Regions from separate parts of the Luteibacter sp. W1I16 genome, predicted to be linked through region 2. Evidence: predicted binding sites of a transcription regulator. Region 2 holds the regulator's gene; each other region holds the start of a gene.

Region 1 (3,272 bases), 3.0 Mb from region 2:
TCGTCAGGGCCTGGGCAATCAGGTTAGGGCCGCCCTTGCGGCCCTTGCCGTGACGCCCCTGCGCCTGCGGGTAACGGACCGATCGCTGGGTGCGCAGATGCGCCAGGAGCTGCTTTTTAAGCACGCCGCGGGCCTGGATGAACAGGCTTCGATAAATGGTTTCGTGGGACACCCGCATACTGTCGTTGTCTGGATAGCGTCGGGCAAGCCATCCGCTGATCTGCTGGGGTGCCCAGCGATGGGCCAGCTTGTGGGCGACCACGCGACGAAGGGCGCCGTGGCGGGCCAGCAGGCACGCCTTGGGTCGTTTGGCCTGCGCCCAGGCTCGCTGGTCGGCATTCGCCGCGCGATAGGCCTCACGGCCTCCGTTACGTCTCACCTCACGGCTGATGCTGGAGGGGGCTCGCCCCAGGCTCTGGGCGATCCGGCGCAGGGAATGGCCCTGACACAAGCCGCGGGAAATCTCTTCGCGATCCGCCAACTGAAGCGCCTGGGCCGCCCGCTTCCGAGGCGGTGGGGCGAATCCGCCGTGCTTCTTCAACACGTAGTGAATCGTCTCAGGGTGCCGATCCAGCGACCGGCCGATGGCCGCGGGCGACACGCCGGCCCGCCAGTCCGCCCAGATCCGTTCACGGTCCGCCGTCGACAAATGACGCCAAAGCCTGACTGCTCTGCTCATGATGCCCACCTCCGTCTTGATCAGACTACGGTGTTGCATCGATCGGTTGAGATCACCGGAGGGCGAATCGAAAACCCCGCCCGGGGCGACGGGCGCGACGGGGCGTCAGCCATAGAACACGGCCGCGCAGCGGCATCCCTTCCCGAGCGACGGTGCAGCTCGGAGCGACGAGGGTGGTGGCCGACGGCTCTGCCTCACCACCCCGATGCGAGGGCGAAGCCGAGCCCGCCCACCGAACGCTCAAAAAAGATCGATGCTACCCAACGACACCGGGGCGGCCAGTTCGCCGCGGCGGGTGAGGGACTCGTAGCCATGCACGCTGTTGCGCCCGTTCTGCTTGGCGAAGTACAGCGCCTTGTCCGCGCGGTCCAGCACGATTTCCGGGTAATCGTGCTCGGTGATGCGGGCATAGCCGATGCTCACGGAGACATGACCCACCTGTGGGAACGCATGGTCGACCACGAAGCGGCGGAAGCGGTCCAGCACGAGGTGGACCTCCGCTTCGTCCTGCGCCGCGAGGAGGATCACGAATTCCTCGCCGCCGAAACGGAACAACACGTCGCCCTGGCGAAAGCTCGCGCGCATGTGCTGGGCCAGCATGAGGATCACCTCGTCGCCGTAGACATGGCCGTAGGTGTCGTTGATCCGCTTGAAATGGTCGATGTCGAGGATCGCCAGGTAGAGCTGCGAATTCTCGCCGACCGGGCGGCGCTTCTCTTCCGCGTCGGGAGCGACATCGCGCGAGGCGTGGCGCTGGAGAGTGAGCAGGCGCCGCAGGCGTTGTTCGAAGCTGCGACGGTTGTACAGGCCGGTGAGCTTGTCACGCTCGCTTTCGTTGAGCAGGGCGATGTAGTTGCAGTAGATGCGCGCGAAGCCTTCCACCATCGAGCGTACGTCGTCGAGGGAGTCGGGGGCTTCCAGCATCAACGCGCCGATGGCGGTGTGCTCGCGCTGGATGGGGATGACCAGACGGCTGCTACCGTCGTCGGTGATATCGCTGATCGCTTCCAGCGTCGCCATGGCGCAGACGAGGGTGTCGATGGGATCGCCGTCGAGCGTCGGGTCCAGCGCTTCGATCACGAAGCCACCGTCAGGTTTCCGCGAACACACGACGATCGAATCGACGGGATGCCGCGGGCTGTCTCCGCGCCGGCACAAGGTGACGTTGTTGACGGCGATGAGCTCGGCCAGCGACAGCACCATGCTGTGGTCCAGCGCGTCGATGTCGCGGTGATGGGTGAATTCGGCCACCGAAGCGAGCAGACGCGATTCGGGCAGGATGCCAACAGGGCTGTGCCACGGCGCCTTCATGCGCATGGCTTCCGCACGACCGTGTCGTCGCGGCATGGATACTGGACTTGCACCGACACTCCTCCCCCGAGTGGAACGCGCCGTGGCGGTTCCGTGTGTGCGTCGAACCGGACTTGCGGCCGAGTGACTCCCTGGAAGTAGCTATCGGCCGGAAGGCCGCCGACTTTAGGGCAAAAACGGCACGAATGTCGGAAATCGTGACGCAGTCAACGATCCGGGGGCTTCACAAACGTGAATCGGTGTGCGTGTCAGTCACCTTCGAGCCAGCCGCGCCATTTGAAGAACAGGACGGGCAACAGGATGCTGATCAGGATGGCGGCCAGGGCCATGGGGTAGCCGAAGGACCAGTCCAGTTCGGGCATCTTCTTGAAGTTCATGCCCCACACGCCGGCGAGTATCACCGGCGGAATGGTGGCGACCGAGGTCACGGTCAGCACCTTCATCACGTGGTTCTGGTCCGTGCTGATGAAGCCGAGGCTGGCGTCGAGCAGGAACTGCAGCTTGTTCGTGAGCTGGTCGTCGAATTCATCGAGCGTGCGCAGGTCGTGTTCGACGACGCGCAGGCGGACCTCGACGTCGTCCGACATCCACTCCGGCTTCTTCGCGCGAACGAACGACACGATGCGCTGCACGCCCAGCATCGATGAGCGGTTGCGCGCCTGTTCGCCTTCCAGGCGGCCCACTTCCAGCATGCAGTTGCGCAGGGCCGGCGTACCGACCCGCACCGGCGTGAAGATCCGGTCGGAGAGTTTCTTCAGGTCGGCCGACACGTCTTCCATGCGCTTGGCCGCCAGGTTGACGATCGCCTCGATCAGCGTCGCCAGCACATCGGCGCTGGATTCCCAGCGGTGTTCCTGGCAGCTCTCGCTGGCCAGCTTGAACGCGGGCGACTCTTCGAAGCGAAGGGTCATCAGGACATGCCCGGTGACCACGATGCCTACCGGACCGGGATGATGGTTGTCCGGCGAGTCGGCGAAATAGGGGATGGAGAGGTACATCGCGCCGTCGTCGGTGCGGATGCGGCTCGACAACGCGAGGCTGACCACGTCGTTGCGTTGCGGGATGCGCAGCCCGGTGATTTCGCTGGCGCAACGCCGTTCGTCTTCGTTTGGATCGAGCAGATCCACCCAGATGGGCGCATCGGGTTTTGCCATGCCCGCGGTCCAGCGGACGGGATCGGTGTATTTCCCATGTTCGTGGATGATCAGCACGTGCGTGGGTGTCCTTGACGTCAGGTGCGAGGAGTCTACGCCGGAGATGACATGCGTGGCCGCGGGCGCGC
Region 2 (3,272 bases):
TGCTCAAGCAGCGCAACGACGAACCGGACGACGCCCTGCTTGCCGAGCGCTTCGGCATCGCGGCGCCGGCCCTGGCCTGATCGCGCAACCACCCTTCCCGGCAACGCAACCGCAAACACTTACGGCAGTGACTTCCTTCATGAGCACACACGTCGATTCCACCCAGGCCGCCGGACTCAACTGGCTCGCCGACCGCCGACCCACCCGAAGCATCGCCGTCGCAGGCGGGAAGGGTGGCGTGGGCAAGACCACGGTGGCGGTCAATCTCGGCATGGCGCTCGCGATGGGCGGCCGTGACGTCGTCCTCCTCGACGCCGACCTCGCCATGGCGAACATCGACGTCCTGCTCGGCCTCCAGCCCACCCGCCACCTCGGGCACATGCTCGGGGGCGAGTGCGGCATCGAGGACCTGATCCTCCAGGCCGCCCACGGCCTGAAGGTGATCCCGGCCACGTCCGGCACGCGCCGCATGGCGCAGCTGCCGAACATCGAGCACGCGGCCGTGATCCGCGCCTTCGATGAGTACCCCCTGCCACCGGAATACCTGATCGTCGACACCGCCGCCGGGATTTCCGACAGCGTGTCGATGTTCGCCGCCGCCTCGGACGAGGTGGTGGTCGTGGTCTGCGACGAGCCCGCTTCCCTGACCGACGCCTATGCGCTGATCAAGGTCATGAGCCGCGAGTTCGACGTGAACCGTTTCCGCATCGTCGCCAACATGGTCCGGCATGCCCAGGAGGGCCGCCAGCTGTTCGAGAAGCTGTCACGGGTGACAAACCGCTTCCTCGACGTGTCCCTGGATTTCATGGGCATGGTTCCGCACGACGAGTACCTGCGCCAGGCCATCCGCCGCCAGTCGGCGGTGGTCGATGCCTGGCCGAGCAGCCGGTCGGCGGTCGGATTCAAGAATCTGGCCAGGTCGGTCGATACATGGGGTGAACCCGAACCCCGGGCACAGGGACGCATCGGCTTTTTCGCCGAACGGTCCCATCTGGGGGGAGGGCTGCCACTGTGAGCGTCGCGACCGAATATCTCGAGATCACGCGTATCCCGGCGGATCAATTAGTCAAGAACCACGCGCCGCTGGTGCGCCGGATCGCCTATCACCTGATGGGCCGGCTGCCGCCAAGCGTGGATGCGAACGACCTCATGCAGGCCGGGATGATCGGACTGCTGGAGGCGGCAAGGAATTACTCGCCGACTCGCGCGGCCAGCTTCGAAACCTATGCGGGCATCCGCATACGTGGCGCCATGCTGGACGAACTGCGCAAGACGGACTGGACCCCGCGCTCCGTCCACCGGAAGTTGCGCGAGGTCGCGGAGGTGACGAGGCAGATCGAGAACGAGACGGGTGGCGACGCCGAAGACGCGGAAGTGATGAAGCGACTGGGCATCGACGCCATGGAGTACAACCAGATCCTGGCCGACGCGGCGAGCGCGCGGTTGCTGAGCCTGACGGCGCCGGAAGGCGACGAAGGCTCCGCGATCGACGTCGCCGACCCGGACGCCTCGGGTCCGGATGGATTGTTCGAGCAGCAAGGCCTGCGTGACGCGCTGGCGCAGTCCATCGATGGATTGCCCGAGCGCGAGAAGCTGGTCATGTCGCTGTACTACGATGAAGAGCTCAACCTGAAGGAAATCGGTGCGGTGCTGGGAGTGAGCGAATCGCGGGTGTGCCAGATCCATGGCCAGGCCCTCATTCGACTCCGCGCACGCATGTCGGGTTGGAAAGACAAGCATTGACGAACGCGCGGTAGCAAGGCGGAGACGAGTTTTGGACAAGAACATGAAGATCCTCGTGGTGGACGATTTCTCCACCATGCGACGCATCGTGAGGAACCTCCTGGTGGAGTTGGGATTCACCAACACCCTCATCCAGGAGGCCGAGGACGGCAACGCGGCGTTGACGCTGCTGCGCGCGCAGCCGTTCGACCTCGTCGTGACCGACTGGAACATGCCGAACATGACAGGCATCGACCTGCTCCGGGCGATTCGCGCGGACGCAGCGCTGAAGGCCATGCCGGTGCTGATGGTCACGGCGGAGAACAACCGCGACCAGATCATCGCGGCGGCGCAGAGCGGCGTGAACGGCTATGTCGTCAAGCCGTTCACCGCGGTCACGCTGAAGGAAAAACTCGACAAGATCTTCGAACGACTCGCCGCGGCCGCGGGCTAAGGGAATCACGATGAACACCATGCTTTCCAGCGGCCACGACGTGGCTCCCGAACTGCGCGCGTTGCTCGACGCCGACGACAGCGTCTCTTTCGAGCAGGCGCTCGACCAATTGCTGCGCACCCGCGAACAGCACCTGTTCATGGCCCTGGGCCACCTCGCCCGCGACCTGCACGAGTCCGCTCGCCGTCTTGCCGCCGATATTTCGCACGATGGCGTGCCGGGCAACATGAGCGACGCGCGCAAGCACCTGCGCGATGTGCTCGAGATGAGTTCGCAAGCCGCGCATCGCACGCTCGATTTCAGCGAGAAGCTGCGTCCGCAAGCCCAGGCGCTGGCCCGTCAGGCCGACGAGGTGCTGGTGCTCGGTCACGCCGACCCTGCGTTCGCGACCCAGGCCACGGCACTGGCCGTGCGCGTGGGCGATTTCGCGCAGAGTTGCGACATCGGCTTCGGCGAGATGGTCGAAGCCCAGTCCTGGCAGGATCTCTCCGGCCAGCGCGTGGCCCAGGTCGAGGCCTTCATGGCCAAGGTGGAATCCTCGCTGGTGGAACTGGTGCGCCTCACGGGCTCGCTGGCGGGCGGCGCCGCGCCGGCCGCCGACAAGGTCAGCCAGGACGAGGTCGATCGCCTCCTCAGCGAATTCGGGTTCTGAGCGCCGTATGAGCGTGGAGCTGGACAACGAGCTGCTCAACGTCTTCCTGATCGAGGCGCGTGAACTGCTGGAGAGCCTGGGCGAACAGCTCGTGGATCTCGAAGCGTCGCCGAACGACATGGAGCTGTTGAACGCGGTCTTCCGCGCGTTCCACACCGTGAAGGGCGGTGCGGGCTTCCTCGGCCTCAACCCGATGGTCGAGCTCTGCCACCGGGGCGAGGACCTGCTCAACGAGGCACGCAACGGCTCGATCGTGCTCGACGCCGGTTTCATGGACGCGCTGCTGGAATCGCTCGACCTCCTCAACGACATGATGCGTGCCGCTGACGGCGGCCTGCCGATCGAACCTGCGCCGCGTTCACTGCTCGACCGCCTCTTGATTCCTGGCCGGGCGGTGTCCGCGCCGCCCGCCGCCTTGACCCTGCCGACCGCGCCGCCCGTGGC
Region 3 (3,272 bases), 180 kb from region 2:
GCCTGGCCGCGCTGGAAAGCGTGGGCGCCGCACGTACGGCGCTGATCGTCGGCGGTCACGATCGCGGCCTGGACTGGTCACCTTTCGTCGAGGCGATGCGCGGACACGAGCCGCAGGCGATCGTCTGCCAGGGCGGCAACGGTCCACGCATCGCCGATGCGCTGGAAGCCGCCGGTGTCGCGAACGTCTACCGCGCCACCGACCTCGCGGCCGCCGTGGCCGCCGCGCGTGTCGCGCTCGGCGGCGAAGGCTGCGTGTTGCTGTCGCCGGGCGCACCGAGCTTCGATCAGTTCCGCGACTACACCGAGCGGGGGCGGTACTTCGCGGAGCTGGCGGGTTTCGAGCCGGGGATGGCCAGCATCCAGGGACTCGGCGTCGGCTAGCCGAGCTTTGGTGGGAGCCGGCCCTGTCGGCGATCCGGCGCGCGGAACCTACTCGTCCGTCGCGGCCAGCAACGTCCCCACCACCGCGGCCAGCGCCGCATACAGTTCCGGCGGAACATCGTCGCGCAGGCGCACCGCCGCGAGCAGCGTGGCGATTTGCGGGTCGAGTTGCGGCGCAAGCCCCAGCGCCTGCGCACGTTCGAGCATCGCCTTCACCGCATCCGCGTCCACGCGCTGGCTCGCACCGTTGCTGGTGGGCGATGCGAGACGCAGCGTGACGCTGCGGCGAGGCGAGGGCAGCGATTGGGTCACGCCCGGGCCTCCAGCAATACCGCGCTATAAGCGCTGGTCGAGACCGGAAGTCCGTGCATACAGGAGAAATGGTCGAGCACCAGGCCGCTCTTCTCGAGCAGCCGGCGCAGCGACATGAATTCATTTTCGAGGCGGGCGACCGTCTCGGCGTGTTGCGCCCACAGGCGCACCGATACACGTGGCGCGCGCAACTGGATCTCGCCCTGGACGGCGCCGAGGGAAGGCGGGTCGATCGCGAAGCCCACCGTCCATGGCCCCTCGTGCTCGCCGGGCACGGCCTCGCCTTCCTCGATACGCAGCTGGAGCACGTCGTAGCCGCGAGCGGCCGCCACGGGAATCTCGATCATCCACAGGCCCGCATGCGGCTGTGATTCGAGTTGGGCGATCTCGACCCGCGAGAGCGCCGCGCGCGTATCGCTTCGCAGTTGGTTGACCAGTCCGTCGACATCGTCCTCGGTCACCGCCAGTTCGGCGGCGCGCGGTTGTGCCACCAGCGAGCGTTGGGCCAGGGGCGGCGGCGTGTCGCTGAACGGCCGGGACAATGCCGCGGAGCCCGGCCGGTTCGCGGGAATGTCGGCCAGTGCGCGGCGCAGCGCGAGCAGGGCGGCCTTGAAGTCGTCGGCCGCCGGTGTCTCCCGCTTCGGTTCGGCGAGGTGGGCTTCGAGGAAGGTTCCGCTCTTGGCGATCGCTTCCTTCATGCCCAACGGGGAACTGACATCGGAAGGTTTGTTTATCGCGGCCTCCAGCGTAGCGAGGGCGGCTCGCAAAGGCGCGGGCAGGGCGCGTGCGATCGGCCGGCGGGCGAGGGCGGCGAGTATGCCAAGCAGGGGAGCATAACCATTCTGCATCGGCAGGCGCTCGCGCAGGCCTTGCATGGCGACCCGCTCGTCGGCGTTGCCCGCCACCACTTCGAGCTGCGGTTGCGCGCCCTGGGTCAGGACACGCACCTGGAATTGCTGGGGCAGTTGCGTACCGGCGGCGTCGGCCTCGACGGTCAGCCCACCGATATCCAGGAGGATCTTGCCCACCTCGTTCTGCCCCATCACCCGGGCCGACAGCAGGGCGCCGACCCGCCAGCTGTCCACGGCAGCTGTCGTACCCGCGGCCGCGCCGGCCCACAACTGGGCGGCGAGGCTGGTCGGCTGGATGATCAAGGGGATGTCCTCCCGGCGCCTGGCGTCCCCGAATGGGCACGCTCCTGTAAGTCAGGACATCGGCGGAATCTTGCGAAACTTTAGGCGGCGAGCGGCCACGAACGGAGCGCATTCCCGGCAAGACCCGCGGCGCGCAAGGTAGAATGGGCGGATGACCCAGCTTCCCTTCGAACTCCTCGCCACCGATGGCGCGGCGCGGCGCGGCCGTCTCCGCTTTGGCCGCGGCACCGTCGAAACGCCCGCCTTCATGCCCGTGGGCACCTATGGCTCGGTGAAAGCCATGACCCCGCGCGATGTCCTCGACATCGGCGCGGAGATCATCCTGGGCAACACCTTCCACCTGTTCCTCCGGCCCGGCCTGGACATCGTCGGCGAGTTCGGCGGCCTGCACCGATTCATCGGCTGGGACAAGCCCATCCTCACCGATTCGGGCGGATTCCAGGTCTTCTCGCTCGCACATAAGCGGAAGATCACCGAGGAAGGAGTGACGTTCGCCTCGCCGGTGGATGGCTCGAAGGTATTCCTGTCGCCCGAGGAGTCGATGCGGATCCAGAAGGTGCTGGATTCCGACATCGCCATGATCTTCGACGAATGCACGCCGTATCCGGCCACGGAAAAGGTCGCCGCCGATTCCATGGAACTCAGCCTGCGCTGGGCCGAGCGGTCACGCCGTGCCTTCGACGACCTGAAGAACCCCAACGCCCTTTTCGGGATCGTCCAGGGGAGTACGTTTGAGAATCTTCGCCAACGCTCGGCCGAGCGCCTGGTCGAGATCGGCTTCGACGGCTACGCGGTGGGCGGTCTCGCCGTCGGCGAACCGGAGGCCGAACGCAACCACACGCTCGACTTCACCCTGCCCATGCTGCCGAAGGACCGGCCGCGCTACCTGATGGGCGTGGGCCGTCCCGAGGACATCGTGGAAGCCGTTCGGCGCGGGGTGGACATGTTCGATTGCGTCATGCCCACGCGCAACGCCCGCAACGGTTTCCTGTTCACCGCCGAAGGCACGCTGCGCATCCGCAACGCGAAATTCGCCATGGACACGCGGGTGATCGAGGAGGGCTGCGACTGCTACGCCTGCGCGAACGGCTTCTCCCGTGCCTACCTGCGCCATCTGGACCGCTGCAATGAGATCCTCGGCAGCCAGTTGGCCACCATGCACAACCTGCGTCACTACCAGCGGCTCATGGCCGGTCTGCGCGCCGCGATCGAAGCGGGCGGGCTGGACGACTTCGTGGCGGCGTTCCATGCGGCGCGGCGGAAAGCGGAAGTCGACGGTTGATTCCCCTTGCGCCCGCCCGCCGGTGCCCCAAAAGCCTTGGCGGGGCCAGGGTGTCCCGCGTCGCCGCCCTTGGCGCGGCGCGGTACATAACCGCCGGGGTGCGTGGCATAATCCACGATCTTTTTCCGTGAACGGCCGCTT

The links. The regulator FliA, encoded in region 2, starts transcription of late flagellar genes. The targets are predictions, from matches to a motif close to TAAAGTTTNNCNNNCNNNGGCCGATAA.
Region 1: QFZ41_RS18100 (GGDEF domain-containing protein) is a predicted target of FliA. The motif match lies at 2,132-2,158, and genes of this name have one in related genera.
Region 3: QFZ41_RS05625 (flagellar hook-length control protein FliK) is a predicted target of FliA. The motif match lies at 1,906-1,932, and genes of this name have one in related genera.

What each region holds. Positions count from the first base shown of each region.
Region 1 is NZ_JBNDJJ010000001.1:4,110,883-4,114,154, forward strand. Features, by position in the region: gene QFZ41_RS18095 (IS30 family transposase) at 1-679, opposite strand, end outside; gene QFZ41_RS18100 (GGDEF domain-containing protein) at 920-1,990, opposite strand; gene QFZ41_RS18105 (CorA family divalent cation transporter) at 2,239-3,201, opposite strand.
Region 2 is NZ_JBNDJJ010000001.1:1,067,277-1,070,548, reverse strand. Features, by position in the region: gene flhF (flagellar biosynthesis protein FlhF) at 1-80, shown strand, start outside; gene QFZ41_RS04755 (MinD/ParA family ATP-binding protein) at 140-1,015, shown strand; gene QFZ41_RS04750 (RNA polymerase sigma factor FliA) at 1,012-1,743, shown strand; gene cheY (chemotaxis response regulator CheY) at 1,775-2,176, shown strand; gene QFZ41_RS04740 (protein phosphatase CheZ) at 2,187-2,828, shown strand; gene QFZ41_RS04735 (chemotaxis protein CheA) at 2,836-3,272, shown strand, end outside.
Region 3 is NZ_JBNDJJ010000001.1:1,245,800-1,249,071, reverse strand. Features, by position in the region: gene murD (UDP-N-acetylmuramoyl-L-alanine--D-glutamate ligase) at 1-383, shown strand, start outside; gene QFZ41_RS05630 (flagellar biosynthesis protein) at 432-695, opposite strand; gene QFZ41_RS05625 (flagellar hook-length control protein FliK) at 692-1,849, opposite strand; gene tgt (tRNA guanosine(34) transglycosylase Tgt) at 2,001-3,131, shown strand.